3 regions of the Lacicoccus kunmingensis DSM 17847 genome follow, and region 1 is predicted to be linked to each of the others. Evidence: riboswitches for the same ligand, from Rfam matches in the RefSeq annotation. Region 1 holds a riboswitch; each other region holds the start of a gene.
What was found. A riboswitch is a leader RNA that binds a small molecule or an ion and turns the genes downstream of it on or off. The one in region 1 is predicted to bind thiamine pyrophosphate.
Positions count from the first base shown of each region.

Region 2: it holds a riboswitch for thiamine pyrophosphate, as region 1 does, so the genes downstream of both, thiD (bifunctional hydroxymethylpyrimidine kinase/phosphomethylpyrimidine kinase) here and BO48_RS08390 (3-oxoacyl-ACP reductase) in region 1, are expected to answer to the same signal.
Region 3: it holds a riboswitch for thiamine pyrophosphate, as region 1 does, so the genes downstream of both, tenA (thiaminase II) here and BO48_RS08390 (3-oxoacyl-ACP reductase) in region 1, are expected to answer to the same signal.

Region 1 is NZ_JCANUC010000007.1:2,876-7,696, reverse strand. It holds gene BO48_RS08400 (YhgE/Pip domain-containing protein) at 1-1,511, shown strand, start outside; gene BO48_RS08395 (hypothetical protein) at 1,591-1,929, shown strand; TPP riboswitch at 1,949-2,058, opposite strand; TPP riboswitch at 2,293-2,395, shown strand; gene BO48_RS08390 (3-oxoacyl-ACP reductase) at 2,501-3,250, shown strand; gene BO48_RS08385 (NtaA/DmoA family FMN-dependent monooxygenase) at 3,263-4,570, shown strand; gene BO48_RS08380 (NAD(P)-dependent oxidoreductase) at 4,764-4,821, opposite strand, start outside.
Region 2 is NZ_JCANUC010000012.1:207-5,027, forward strand. It holds gene fdhD (formate dehydrogenase accessory sulfurtransferase FdhD) at 74-862, shown strand; TPP riboswitch at 932-1,053, shown strand; gene thiD (bifunctional hydroxymethylpyrimidine kinase/phosphomethylpyrimidine kinase) at 1,202-2,002, shown strand; gene thiM (hydroxyethylthiazole kinase) at 2,007-2,789, shown strand; gene thiE (thiamine phosphate synthase) at 2,782-3,405, shown strand; gene BO48_RS11265 (N-acetylglucosaminidase) at 3,437-4,222, opposite strand; gene BO48_RS11270 (NADPH-dependent FMN reductase) at 4,287-4,821, opposite strand, start outside.
Region 3 is NZ_JCANUC010000010.1:87,586-92,406, reverse strand. It holds gene BO48_RS10745 (single-stranded DNA-binding protein) at 4-240, opposite strand; gene BO48_RS10740 (hypothetical protein) at 425-844, shown strand; gene BO48_RS10735 (VLRF1 family aeRF1-type release factor) at 883-1,674, opposite strand; gene tenA (thiaminase II) at 1,783-2,451, opposite strand; TPP riboswitch at 2,531-2,622, opposite strand; gene rlmD (23S rRNA (uracil(1939)-C(5))-methyltransferase RlmD) at 2,749-4,107, opposite strand; gene BO48_RS10720 (5'-nucleotidase C-terminal domain-containing protein) at 4,119-4,821, opposite strand, start outside.

The DNA of each region.
Region 1 (4,821 bases):
TCCATATAGTAAATGAAGATGCAGGCAACGAAGATATAGAGCTCGGAAAAGAAATCGAAGCTGAGCTGAAAGATAACGACCAGCTGGACTGGCAATTTTCTACTCTGGAAAAAGCAGAAGAAGCAATTAAAAGCGGAGAATCATACGGATATCTGGAAATCCCCGCAGATGCTTCTGATAATGCCATGACCTTCTTAAGCGAATCGCCGGAAAATGTAAACCTTAAACTAAAGACAAATCCGGGATTCAATTTCATCGGTTCAATTATGTCTGAACAAGTCGGTTCAGTCTTGGTCGAGACAGTTCAAAAAGAAATTACAGAAACATATACCAAAACATTGATTAGCGAACTCGGCAGTTTGTCCGACCAGAGTGATGAGGCACAAGATGCCATTGCTGAGCTGAAGAACGGTGCAGTCGAGCTTGACGATGGACTTGGCCAGCTCGAAGACAGCTCAGCGCAGTTAACAGAAGGCGCAAACAACCTTGAAAGCGGCGCTTCGCAAGTCAGCGAGGGAGCAGCAACACTGTATAATGGTGAACAGCAATTTACAGAACAGATCACTCAGCTGGCACCAATGCTTGGAAATTACGCACAGTCGGTTCAAGGTGCACAGTCAGAACTTGAAAATGGAGCAGGCCAGTTAAATGAATCCAGCACACAGCTTGCTGGCGGCGCTTCTGAATTGAATTCAGGTATTGTGCAAATGAACGGCGGTATCAGCGAGTTGAAAGCAGGCTCCAGCGAAATGGCAGAAGCACTTACAGAGGTTGATACCAGATTTAACGAGCTGCTTGCGGACATAGAAGAACAGAATATTGTTTTCAGTGATGAGGGAGCAGAAGCGATTGCAAGTCCTGTTAACCTGGATATTGAATCCATGGTGGATACACAAAACTATGCGCAGAGTTTTGCACCGTTAGTTATTGCAGTCAGCCTGTATATCGGAGCTATTACATTTAATGTTGTATACCCGATGAATAAAATATTCGAAAATAAGAAAAATGTATTCAGCCAGTGGCTCAGCCGCGGTCTGCTGTTTTTATCTCACTCGGTAATCATTACAACTCTGCTGTATGCTACAATTGTCTGGATAATGCAGATTGAGATTGCCAGCCACTGGAGATTTTACTTTGCGATGCTTGTATGGTCACTCGTTTCCATTTCCATTATAGGATTGCTGGTAATGATATTCGGCAACTTCGGCAAATTCCTCGGAATCGTACTGCTGATTGTACAGTTATCATCAAGCGGCGGAACTTTCCCGATAGAAACTGCAAACAATTTCTATCAAACGCTTTATGAATTCCTGCCGATGGCATTCGTCGTGTCTGGCTTTAAAGATGCGATTTTCGGCCAGGCATTTAACATGGAATTCAGCACAATAATGTATACCCTAATAGCAACAGCTGCTGGTGCTTACCTGCTCGTATTGTTAGTATTATGGCTGAAAGATAAATTCCCTAAGTATGAAGAAAAAGCGAATAAAATGGCCAAATTTGAAAACTAAAAGTTCAGCCCGCTGACCGAGCGGGCTTTTTTTCTGCAAAAATTCTCCAGTAATGTACACCTACTGAGGATTGTATGATATGAGACGGAAACAAATTGATGAAACTCAAGATTCCGGAGTTATTGTATGGAGGGGTTCTTCAAATAAAATAGATAAGCATTTTATTTATTCTATTTTATTGTTTATTGCAATTGTACTGATTGGTGCGACTTTAAGATCGCCAATCTCTCCTGTCAGGCCGCTTGTACCATTCTTTACCGAAGAACTGAATAGAAGCACTACTATGGTTGGTTTTATGAATATTCTGCTGCTCGTCGTTTTTGGTTTGTTCTCACCGTTCATTCCGAAAATCTCCAAAAAATACGGTATGGGATTTACACTGATGATTTCCATGATTGTGCTGACAGTAGGAATTTAGGTGTGCGGCGCAGGGACAACTATTACTTTCGCCACTTTCCTACGTCAGTATGAACTGTATCAGGTTCCCGGAATCCCAAAGTCTACACTTTAATCTCAGCCTTTTTCAAAGACACTTCCAGTGGTCTTAACTATTTAATTATTCAATCAATAAGCTCAAGTTACTCTAAAAAGTTAAATATAGCAAATAAAATTAGATTTTAATTATGCTGATAACCATCTTTTAACATTCTATCAATCATATAAAAACTAGATAGCAGTACAGTTACAGATTTGAATTTGAATTGTGTTTGTTTCAATTCACATAATTTGTGATTTACTTGACGTATCTTTGTAAAGTACTACAATGATGTTAAATAGAATAGATTCGCACTAGGGGCGTTTTTATAAACTGAGATGAGGGTAACCTCAGACCCTTTGAACCTGATCTAGTTAAAACTGGCGTAGGAAAGTGTTACATCGATACAGTTGTATATCTATGTCCTTGTGGGCATATAAATTACTCTCGATACGTAACTTTCCTATGAAGGCTGCGTATTTTTTTATTCTAAAAAATTATAGGAGTGATTTATTTGACAAGGACAGTTTTAGTAACAGGAAGCGGAAGAGGACTTGGCAGCTATATCGTAAAAGCGCTAAGTGAAAAAGGCTTTAATGTCATAATTAACTACAACAACAGTAAAGAAGAGTCGGAGAAGTTAAAAAAAGAAATTGGAGCACAAGCCATTGCGATTCAAGCGGACATTACAGACCGTGAAGCAGTTGAACAGTTAGTTAAAAAAGGAACTGAACATTTTGGCCAGATTGATGTTGTTGTAAACAATGCACTCGTTAATTTTAAATTTGATCCAACCACTCAAAAAGCATTTAAAGATTTAACTTATAAAGATTACGAGCAACAGTTAGACGGGACACTAAAAGCTGCATTCAACGTATCACAAAGTGTAATACCACAGTTTTTAGAACGTAAAGACGGTGCAATTATCAGTATTGGAACGAATCTATATCAAAATCCTGTAGTACCATATCACGAGTACACTACTGCAAAAGCTGCTTTAATTGGATTCACCAGAAACGTTGCAGCAGAACTTGGACAGTATGGTATCCGAGCAAATGTTGTTTCTGGCGGTTTACTGAAAACAACAGACGCAAGTGCAGTCACAACACCAGAAGTATTTGATTTAATCGCACAGTCCACACCATTGAGAAAAGTAACAACACCACAAGACGTTGCTAATATGGTTGTTTATCTTTGTTCTGAGGCAGCAGATGGGGTTACAGGACAAAACATCACGGTAGACGGCGGACTTACTATGAACTAGGCGGTATATATTATGAATAATTCTAAACAGTTAAATATAGGAATTTTAATGTATGGTGTGGGTCATCATCAGGCAGCATGGTTAGAAGATGATTCGAGTGTCAATGAATTCACGACAATTGATTATTATGAAAATCTGGCAAAAATTGCAGAACGCGGAAAATTTGATGCCGTATTTTTTGCAGATTCACAAGCCTTCCCCGCAGATAGTCCAACAGAATTACCAGCGAGTTATTTTGACCCAGTTGTTGCATTAACTGCTATGAGTAAAGTCACAGATAACGTTGGACTAGTTTCAACTATTTCAGGTACATTTAATAACCCATTTACCACAGCAAGACAGTTACTCACACTGCAACACATAACAAAAGGACGCATGGGATGGAATCTAGTGACATCAATGACCGACCGCGAAGCACAAAACCACAGTATACCTGAATTGCCTGAGAGAGCCGTTCGTTATAAGAAAGCGGATGAATTTGCTGAAGTCATGAATAAATTATTTGAATCGTGGTCAATTGAAAGCTACAAGCCAGATAAAGAAAATAACACAATTACTAAAAATAAAAATATTCAGCCATTCAATCACAATGGTGAGAACTTCCAAGTTAAAGGTCCGCTAACTTTACCTTTAAGAAAAGAGGGTAAGCCAGTGGCTATGCAAGCCGGGGCTTCAAAAGAAGGTGTTGCACTTGCTGCGAAATATGCTGATGCTGTCTATTCAGTTTCTTGGAACTTAAGACAAGCAAATATTTATCGTGAAAAATTAAATCAAGCCATAAAAGAAAGCCGTCGTCCACACAACTATATCAAAGTATTTCCCGGACTAGTGACTTACGTGGGTAAAACGAAAGAAGAAGCGCAAGAAAAGAAAGCAAAATTAGACAACCTACTTCCAATTGATACTGCACTTAATCAGCTCGAATTCTTTATTCAGCAAGATACAAAATCATGGAAACTCGACGAAAAAGTACCAAAATTGCCGACAGTCGAAGAATTCAAAGGACCTGTTGGACGTTATCAAACTATTTTAGAAATTATAGAAGACAGAAATCCCACAGTCAGAGAACTACTTGGTTATCTCAACGCTGGAGGTGGACATTTAACACTCATTGGCACACCTGAAGACATTGTCGATGAATTAGAAAGATGGATGAATGAAGGTGCCGCAGATGGATTTAACTTGATGCCTCCAACACTCCCAGGAAGTCTTGAAGACTTTGTCGACTTAGTCATCCCGGAAATGCAAAAACGCGGTATTTTTAGAAGAGATTATAACGGTGAAACGTTTAGAGAAATGCTGGAACTCGATAAGTATTAAGCTGAATGATTCATAGGTACACCTCAATTTTACGTTGTGTTTTTATATTGAGGTTGGAACATAAATATCTCCAGAAAAAATAATAACTTTTGAGAACTTATGTCCCCGAGCCCCAAGTGCGAAGGTTATAAGGGCTGAATTGCTTATTAATATCCCGGTAAGCGAGGATGAAGTCAAAACTCACAAAAAAACATTAACAGCTGAGACTCAGGTTTTCGCTTATATAAATTAATTTGTCTAGATTATATTTG
Region 2 (4,821 bases), on a different contig from region 1:
CGTCACAATTGCGACAATACATTTTGTCTAAATTGTGAAATGTTTTCGAAAATATTTTTAAAGAGGTAATAAAATGGAAATAACGACACACAGAAAAATTGTCAGATACCAGGACAGGCAATTTTCTGATATAGATGATGTAGTCGCAGAGGAATTCCCGTTGACTATTTATATAAACGATATTGAGTTTGCCACCCTCGTCTGCTCTCCAGAACATCTGCAGGAGCTGGTCATAGGTTTCCTTGCGTCTGAAGGCGCAATCAGATCTTATAAAGACATCAAGTCCATCAACCTTGATGACAGAGGCGGATTCTGTCATATAAAGCTGAATAAATCGATTCCTACAGACCACTTCCAGTATTCCAAACGTATACTCGGCTCATGCTGTGGTAAAAGCCGTCAATTCTACTTTCAGAATGATGTGGACACTGCCAAAGTATCCATGAGTAAGACGACATTGAATCCGGAACAGATAAGCAGACTGATGATTGAAATGCAGACGACAAGCACAATTTTCAAGGAAACCGGCGGCATTCATAATGCAAGTCTCGGAAGCTCTGAAGGCACTGTCGTTCACCGTGGTGATATCGGCCGTCATAACGCTCTGGATAAATTGTACGGCTACTGCGTTGAAAATAATATTTCTGTCAGAGATAAAATACTTGTATTCAGCGGCCGGATTTCATCTGAAGTTTTGACAAAAGCCGCTAAAATAGGTGTTGGAATCGTTCTGAGCAAGTCCGCACCTACAGATCTCGCAGTCGAATTGGCGCATGATCTGAATATTACAGCAGTCGGATTTGTAAGAGGCAATTCATTCAATATCTACAGTCATCCATGGCGTATAAAAGAAAGTGAATAACTTTCAAGTGTATAACCAAGTCAGTTGACTTACATGCTTTACACATTTATCATAAAACTAAGTAAATAACAGTACCACTAGGGGTGCATTTAGCTGAGATAGCAGATTTCTGATAAGCAATTATCAGGAAGTGCTGATCCCTTCGACTTGATCTGGGTAATTCTAGCGTAAGGAAGTGGTTTAGTACATAAATATCAAACAGCTAACCAAATATATTTCTATAGACTATGATGCTCTTTTGGTGTGTGCTGTTATTTATATTACTAAGCCCGCTTCTGCAATGATTTCATTGCCGGAAACGGGCTTTTTATTTTCTATAAAAGGAAGGATGGAGAGGAAATGGCACAAGGTTTACCAATTGCTCTGACGGTTGCAGGAACTGACCCTACAGGCGGCGCCGGTGTTCTGGCAGATATAAAATCTTTTCACTCAAGAGAGGTTTACGGCATGTCGGCAGTCACCTCGCTCACGGCACAAAATACGTTGGGGGTACAGGATGTATTTCATGTCCCCGCAGACTTTCTGGAAGCACAGCTTGAAAGTATATTTTCCGATGAAATTCCTAATGCAATGAAAAGCGGCATGATTGCCACTGAAGAGATGATGAAAGTTTTAAAGGATTACGTCACCAAATATGAAATTCCGCTCGTCATCGATCCGGTCATGATTTCAACATCCGGTCATAACCTGATCAGTGAAGATGCGATAGATTACTTGAAGAATGAACTGCTCCCCGTCGCCTTGACGGTGACTCCAAATATTATGGAAGCGGAAAAGCTTACAGGGGTCGATATCGAAAACGAAGAAGATGTAAGAAAAGCTGCCAAAGTATTCATTGAAGATATCGGCGTGAACAGCGTCATCATAAAGGGGGGGCACTTGAAAGGCGCAGCCGTTGATTACCTGTTTGAAAAAGATAATGAGAGCAGTCTGTCCTCTGACAGAGTGGACACCAATCATACCCATGGAACAGGTTGTACATTTTCAGCAGTCATTACGGCAGAACTGGCTAAAGGTAAATCTTTGGATGATGCTTTCCACATCGGTAAAAATTATATAACCAAAGCCATAGAAGAAACTCCGGAAATCGGCAGAGGCGACGGACCGATAAACCATTTTGCTTATAAAGGAGAATTATAAAATTATGCCATTTATTAAAACACTGCGTGAAGAACCGCCGCTGATTGTGTGCATAACAAACGATGTCGTTAAAAACTTTACTGCCAATGGACTGATTGCCCTCGGTGCATCACCAATTATGAGCGGTGAAAAAGACGAGGCGGAATCACTGATGAAAGTTGCCCACGGATTGTTGATTAATATTGGAACAGCAGACGCACATAAAAAAGAACTGATGTCAGAAATGATTGCCCAGGCAAATAAAAATAACGTTCCTGTAGTATTGGATCCGGTCGGTTATGGTGCCTCCTCCTTCAGAAAAAACCTTGTTGATGAACTGATAGAAAAATACGATATAGACTTCATCAAAGGAAACAGAAGTGAAATGCTCGCTTTATCAGGTGCAGAAGGCACTTCACGAGGCGTGGATTCCACTGAGGAAAGCGATGCGCTTGAAATCGCTGAAAATACCTTCCGTAAATATGAAATACCTGTTCTGGTCACAGGTGAAACAGACGCGGTCGTTACACATGATCAAAAATACACTCTTCATAATGGTCATTATCTGCAAGGCAAGATAACGGGGTCCGGATGCCTTCTCGGCGCTGTCATACTGGCCTTCATCGCCACAAATAACGATGTAAATAACGCTGTTGGCAATGCCGTAAGCTACTATAATCTTTGTGCCGAATCAGCAGCAGAGAAAAACACCGCCGGTCCAGGCACTTTCCTGCCAAATTATATCGATGCGCTGTATTTAAATGATGATGATATCTTAAAAGACAAGGTTGTTAAAATCCATGAATAAAGCTGATTTAAGACTTTATTTTATTTATGGCTCAAATAGCGGAGAGACAAACACAAGCCTTTCCATTATAGAACAGGCATTACAGAGCGGAATCACTTTATTCCAACTGCGGGAAAAAGGACAAGGGGCCCTGACAGGAGAAGCGCTTAAAGACTTTGCTCTTTCAGTACAGGAGCTGACCGCCAGGTACAATGTGCCCTTTATTATTAACGATGATGTAGAGCTGGCACTGGCAGTGAAAGCCGACGGTATCCATATCGGTCAGGATGATATGGACCCTGACAGTTTGCCTGCATATTTCGATGATAAGTTGGTGGGTCTGTCTGTACGCGATGAAACCGAACTTGCCGCAAGCAACCTCGACAATGTCAGTTACATCGGTACAGGTCCAGTATTTCCAACAGGGTCCAAAGACGATGCGGGGGATGCGATAGGTGTTTCCGGGCTGAAGTTGATGCGCCAAAAGATAGGACAGCTGCCGATGGTCGCCATCGGCGGAATAACAGAAAGCAACTATACCGATTGCATTTCTAACGGTGCGGATGGCATCTCAGTAATTTCAGCAATTGCCGAATCAGATGACATTGATCATACCGTCCGTAATTTTTTAGATTAAAAAAACGTCGCCATTAAATGATGGTGACGTTTTAATCTTCATTACGGTATTCCGTATACTCCATTTTTCCAGTATTTAAATTATATTCATTATAATATGAGGACATTATATCAGCGATGATAACCGGCCATCTGATGTCCGTAGCATATTGATGATTGCCCGGATTTTCAGGGTTCCATCTCATTTTATATAACGTATTTTGATAATTGTTGACATAATTATCACTTATGAACTCTGCGCCGCCCAGTATAGCCGCTTCAGGAGACGTCCAGTTTACCTGCTCAGCGTAACTCGCCCCCGCTTCCACTGCTTGTTTATCAAAAGCACCGATGCCGAAAAAATTGTAATAGGTTTCATCTGTTTTAATGCCCTGCGCCAGTTCCGACTGACCATTCCCGGTCTCCAGTTGCGCATGGCTGATCAAGTACAGCACATTGATATCATGTATATTTTGAGCTTCCAAAAAAGTTTCTCCATGGTTTTCAAGTACGCCCTTGCCCTCCAATATCTCATTCAAGATTTCAGTTTCGGCATCCACTTTATCGCGCAAATCCATATGCTGCAGAGGATAATGGTCTTTATCGGTACTCATATATTCTCTGATTTGGTTTTCGTCAGCATCCGTCAACTCGCCATCTTCAATGGTGACATCCTGCGTATTTTTCTCCATATGAGCTGAAACAGCTTCATCAAATGTATATTCAGACTGATAATTTCTATTGCCTGTTGTTTCCGAAACGATAAATGCTATGACAAAAATCCCCATGATGGCACTCAACAACAATAATGGCAAATCGTCTTTATCTTTATTCAACATATTTTTTATCCTTTTCCTTTGTATACTTGTATGGCATAAAAGCAATACCATAAAAAAGTAAGCATCAAATATGATGCTTACTTTTAGTCATACCCGCGAGTGAGATTAATGAATCCACCATCTTGCCGATTCTTTGCTTCATCTCATTACTTAGTTCGCTATACTTGCCATTTTCATCTTTCTTATAATCGGAACTGCTTGCACAGAGCTGGGTCGGCAGAGCCAGCGCATGCAGTCCTCTCATTACTATTCTCAGCTGGGCCAGCGGATCTGTGTTCCGCATACCGCCGCTTGTACAGTACAGGGCGACCGGCTTTTCTTCAAACTGATCAAATGATAAATGGTCCAAAGCATTTTTCAATATCCCTGAAAATGAAGTATGGAAGTTCGGCGTTCCAATTATTATGGCATCCGCTTTAGTCGCAATCTGTTTAAATTCCTCAAGTTCTTTTGTACCAGGATGCCCGAGTAATGGAATATCCCATTGGCATAAATCAATTATTTCCACGTGGTTTTCAGGCTGTTCAATCTGAGCTTTTATTTCTTCTGCTAAAAAAGCTGTACTTGAACCTGGAAATGGACTCCCGGAAATAATCAGC
Region 3 (4,821 bases), on a different contig from region 1:
ATTCTAACCTATTTTCTTATATTGTTGCTGATTTGATGACGATTTATCGATGACTTCGACAGACTTCTTGCTGTTTGCTTTTTCCAGGAACAATCTGCCAAGCGCCGTTCTTTCCTCTGTCGGCAGTCTGTTCCATTTATAGCCTTTAAATAAGTCTTTCACTAAAAATACTTCACCGTCATTAAGAGACTTCGTTTCCTGCCAAGCTTTTTTCAATAACTGCTTCTCTTTTTTAGCCATGGTCATCATCCTCCATTCATGATTAGTGTTATATACCCAGTTTGTATGTATTTCTAATCATCGAAGGTGATAAAGATTGACCATATCGTATGATGAAATACATATATGGCATCATCATGCGTTTTTACCGTGTTTATGGAGGGTAGAGAATTAAAAGTGACAATACTGATCTGGGAGTGATGTGATGGCTACGTTTTTGATGCTTGTGATCATCGGTGCGATATCAGGGTTTATTTTAGGACTCGTGATGAAGATTGTACGTATGGTGACAGGGAATGAAGGTGAGATTCTGCTTTATAACATGGATTACATTCCGATACTTAAGCGCTGGGCGGATAAAAACATTACCGGTCTTATATTTCATTATATGACGTGCATCGTCAGTGCGGTTGTGCTGTTTTATCTGCTTGTGCCACTTGGCTTTGAAAAGGCCATCTGGCCGTATGTGCTCGTCTATTCTGCCGGCGGCGGGGTTTTATTTTTCCTGAGTATGCTGACACCGACACCGCCGAGCCATAAAGACGTTGCTGCATGGGTGAACTGGACCGTGAGCCATGCGATTTTTGGCGTATCCGTCGGCCTGCTCATATATTTATGGATTTAAAAAAGCACTCGAGGTTAAGACTCAAGTGCTTTTGAATGTTAAATTAAGTCCTGATATATTTCGCTTACGATTTCATGGTTCGGTTTCATGCCGATGTTTTTGGTCAGCACACCAAGCAGGTGTCCTTCATGCATATGCTCCTCGAGATCCGGAACCAATTCGTTGCTTCCGACGAGGTAGGCACCTTCCAGTCCGCGGTCTTTGATCTCTTTACCGAGCCTTGGTGCGAGATTTTTATACCAACGGTTTTTATTTTCATCGAAACGGCGTTCAAAATGGTCCTGGTTGGAACCCCTTGAGCCGACTGATACACCGCTGCTGTAGTCGAGCCAGTCTTCACGGTTCAAATCCCAGCTGAAAGTGAGCTCATCGATGATGGAGCCGAGCTCTGTTTCAATAAAACGCGCATCCATCTGTTGCAGTACGATGATTGCTGATTTCGGATACTTCTGGACCATCGCCTGAAGCTGCTGCATGGCAGGTATCTTCTCCCAATGCAGTGTGGTTGTGACAGGTACCTGCAGAATCTTTTCTTCCCACAGCTCCTCGTCGGCCGAAGCTGTAATCATCAGACCTTTCTGCAGTTCCATCTGCAACTCTCCTACGCGGCCCTCAACCTTTTTAAGCAGTTTCTTCAATACTTTCTTCTCAGGTTCCTGTGCTGTATTATCAGCATAATTCTTCATTTCCTTAATCTCGTTTTTCAAGTGGATTTTCCACTCACCGTTATTCAAATCCGGGTTACTTGCATCCGTGTTCAAATATAACGTCAGTACCCCTATTGCATCCTCTTTTTCGTTAATACGGCTAATATCTTTTCTTACAGACATAAAATTCTGCCCCCTCTTAAAGTTGCGTTTATGTGTTCTAATGAAAAGATGCTTCATTGTATACGCTTTCTCTCCATCTTCCCTTGATACAGACGAATAAAACATACATTACGCTTCCGACAGCCACTTCTCAAAAGTATATGACATCTCCCAGAATGCCAGTTCATAGTTTTTTGCGATGACAAACTGTTCGATGATTTTTTTCCTTTCATCCTCGCCGGCTTTGTCTGCCAGTTCATCCATGAGATCAATCATTTCCTGCGTCGATTCCTGGAACCAGTCGCTGGCGTACATCTGAATCCAGTTGCGGTAGATTTCCTCATCCGGATTCTCGTCTTTATATTTCATCCCGATATCCGCATACAGCCAGTAGCACGGCAGTATTGCCGCGATGATCTGAGCGAGGCTGCCTGATAATGATGCCCTGTACAAATGTGACGTATAGGCATAGGCTGTCGGTGCCGGTTTGAAGTTTTTGATATCCTCATCTGTGATGTTCAAAATTTCAGCATGTTCCTTATGGACCGTCAGTTCCGCTTCAGCAGTAGTCTTCGCTTTTTCAGCCAGGCTCGCAGACACACTGAAGTCATCCGCATGAGCCGCTGCGAATGCATGGACTTTCCCGTAATGCTTCAAATAATAAATATCCTGCATAATATAATTCTTGAATGTTTCAAGCGGCAGATCGCCTTTGGCGATGTCCTTTACAAACGGGTGATTCACACTTTTGTCCCAGCTGTCTTTCGTTCTTTCTCTCAACTCTTCTGAAAAACGCATAAAAAAATTCCTCCTGTGAGTCGTTCCGACTGAAGGAGGAAAGGATTGATGTTTATATATTGATTTGATTTTTATTCAATAATAAATTTATCCACTTCCCTCCGCTGGTATTAACCAGTTCAGGTTCAAAGGGTACTTCTCAAGCCTTTCAGACTGCCCCCAGTTGGAACGTATTTGGTTTATGCTTCAAATATATCTGAGTTGTTCAAATACTTCAAGGAAAGTTCTATTTCTTATCGCGGTTGGTCATTTTATATTGCTCACCTTTACCGTCGTAAGTAGTCCATAATCTCCCCATCACTGTTTCGTCAGCATCGTCACTGCTTCCACATGGTTTGTCTGTGGGAAGAGATCCACCGGCGTGACCGGGTTGACTGAATAACCGCCTTGCTCGCTCAATATTTTCAAGTCCCGCTGCAGCGTGCTCGGGTTACATGAAATATAAACGATCTTTTCCGGTGCCACTTCAACCAGACTGTTCAAAAAGTCTTCATGACAGCCTTTTCTCGGCGGGTCGACGAATACGAGATCCGGCTTGATACCATCCGCCACAAGCTGCTTCATAACGACTTCGGATTTGCCCAAATAATACTCTGCATTATCGATGCCGTTAAGTTTCGCGTTCTCTCGGGCATCTTCAACGGCGGAGTCCACGACTTCGATTCCGATGATCTTCTTCACGTGATCTGCTGCGACCTGACCGATGGTCCCGATACCGCAGTACGTATCGATGATTGTCTCGTCACCTTTCAAGTCAGCAATTTTCAGCGCTTCGTTGTACAGTTTTTCCGTCTGTTCATGGTTCACTTGGTAAAACGAACGCGCACGGATATTGAATTTTTTGCCGAGTAGTTGGTCGGTAATGTATTCAGCGCCATACAGCACTTTCGTCTCGGAACCGTAAATTACATTTGTCTTATCCATGTTGATATTCTGAACGATGCTCGTAATCGTCGGAAATTTTTCAACCAGTATCTTTATGATATCGCCGAATGGATTTTTATGGCCATTTGTAATAAAGCCCACCTGGACTTCAGAATCATCATGGTTCGAGCGGATGATCAGATGACGCAGCAGCCCTTTATGCTTATGCTCGTCATAAATGGATATATTGAACGTTTTAAGCAGCTCACGGACTTCATTCATAATATCGTTATGAATGTTCTTTTGAATCATGCAGTGCTTGATATCAATGATGTCATGGCTCCGCGGTCTGTACAGTCCAAGCTTCAGCTCACCGTTCACTTTCTGCACGGGAATCTGTGACTTGTTGCGATAATAACTCGGCGCATCCATGCCGATCGTCTCATGCACATCCACACCGAGCTTCGCCTGGCGGTTGATGTTCGCTTCAACAGTACCCTTTTTGAACGTCTGCTGTTCATTGTAACTGAGCGGCTGAATCTGACAGCCGCCGCACTGATAATAATATTCACACGGCGGTACAATCCGTTCACGCGCCGGCTCAATCACTTTTGTCATCTTGCCGTAGCCGAACTTTTTATTCGCCTTGATCACTTTGAATTCTATTTCTTCATCTTTCAGCACGTCCTGGACGAAGATCGGATAGTTGTCGATTTTCACTACACCGAGTCCCTGGTGTGTATAGTCCAAAACTGTACTTGTATAATATTCATTCTTAACGGGTTGTGTCATTTATATCCCTCTTACATTTCAATTTCGTACCAGCTGAAACCATCATCAATTGTTCTGATATGCCTGATCGGTTCATCTTTGATGTAATCCCGTGCTTTTGTCGCAGAAATAAAGTAATATTTGCCGGAAGGTACCACCGTTATTGGATGTTTCAGTTCAAATTCGGGTTCAGTTTTCATGTAATCGATGACGATGTCACGTATCGATTTATCCGATTCATACAGCACTTCCTGGTCTCTTAAAAACGGTGTATACGCAACCCGGTAGTTGTGTGCCGGGATGAGGAACGCATCGTCCGGTCTGATTTCCCTGCCTCTATATGAAACCGAGACGATTCGTTGTGAATCGCTGATCTTTTTCGCGGAACTCGAGTATCTCGGCGGCTGTGAAATATCAATCGTATATTCGAGATCGATGAACACATCAAAATTGTATCCGGGAAACCCTGCACGCGAGCGGTTCGGGGACAGGATGTTCTCATCTTTATCCGATGTAAACTGGGAGGCGCTCCATTCGAGCCATTCCTTCAGTATATCACCGGTCACTTTGATGATCTTGAAGCTGTTCGCATGCTTGTAAATATCGATTGCATCGCTCAAAGTGAATGTTCCCGCATCTATGACCGTAAAGTCAGTCGCACCGTCGCGTCCGGATTTCACTGCCGAAGAAAACGCCAGTACCGGAAGATCCGGAAGTTCAATGTCATCTCTGATT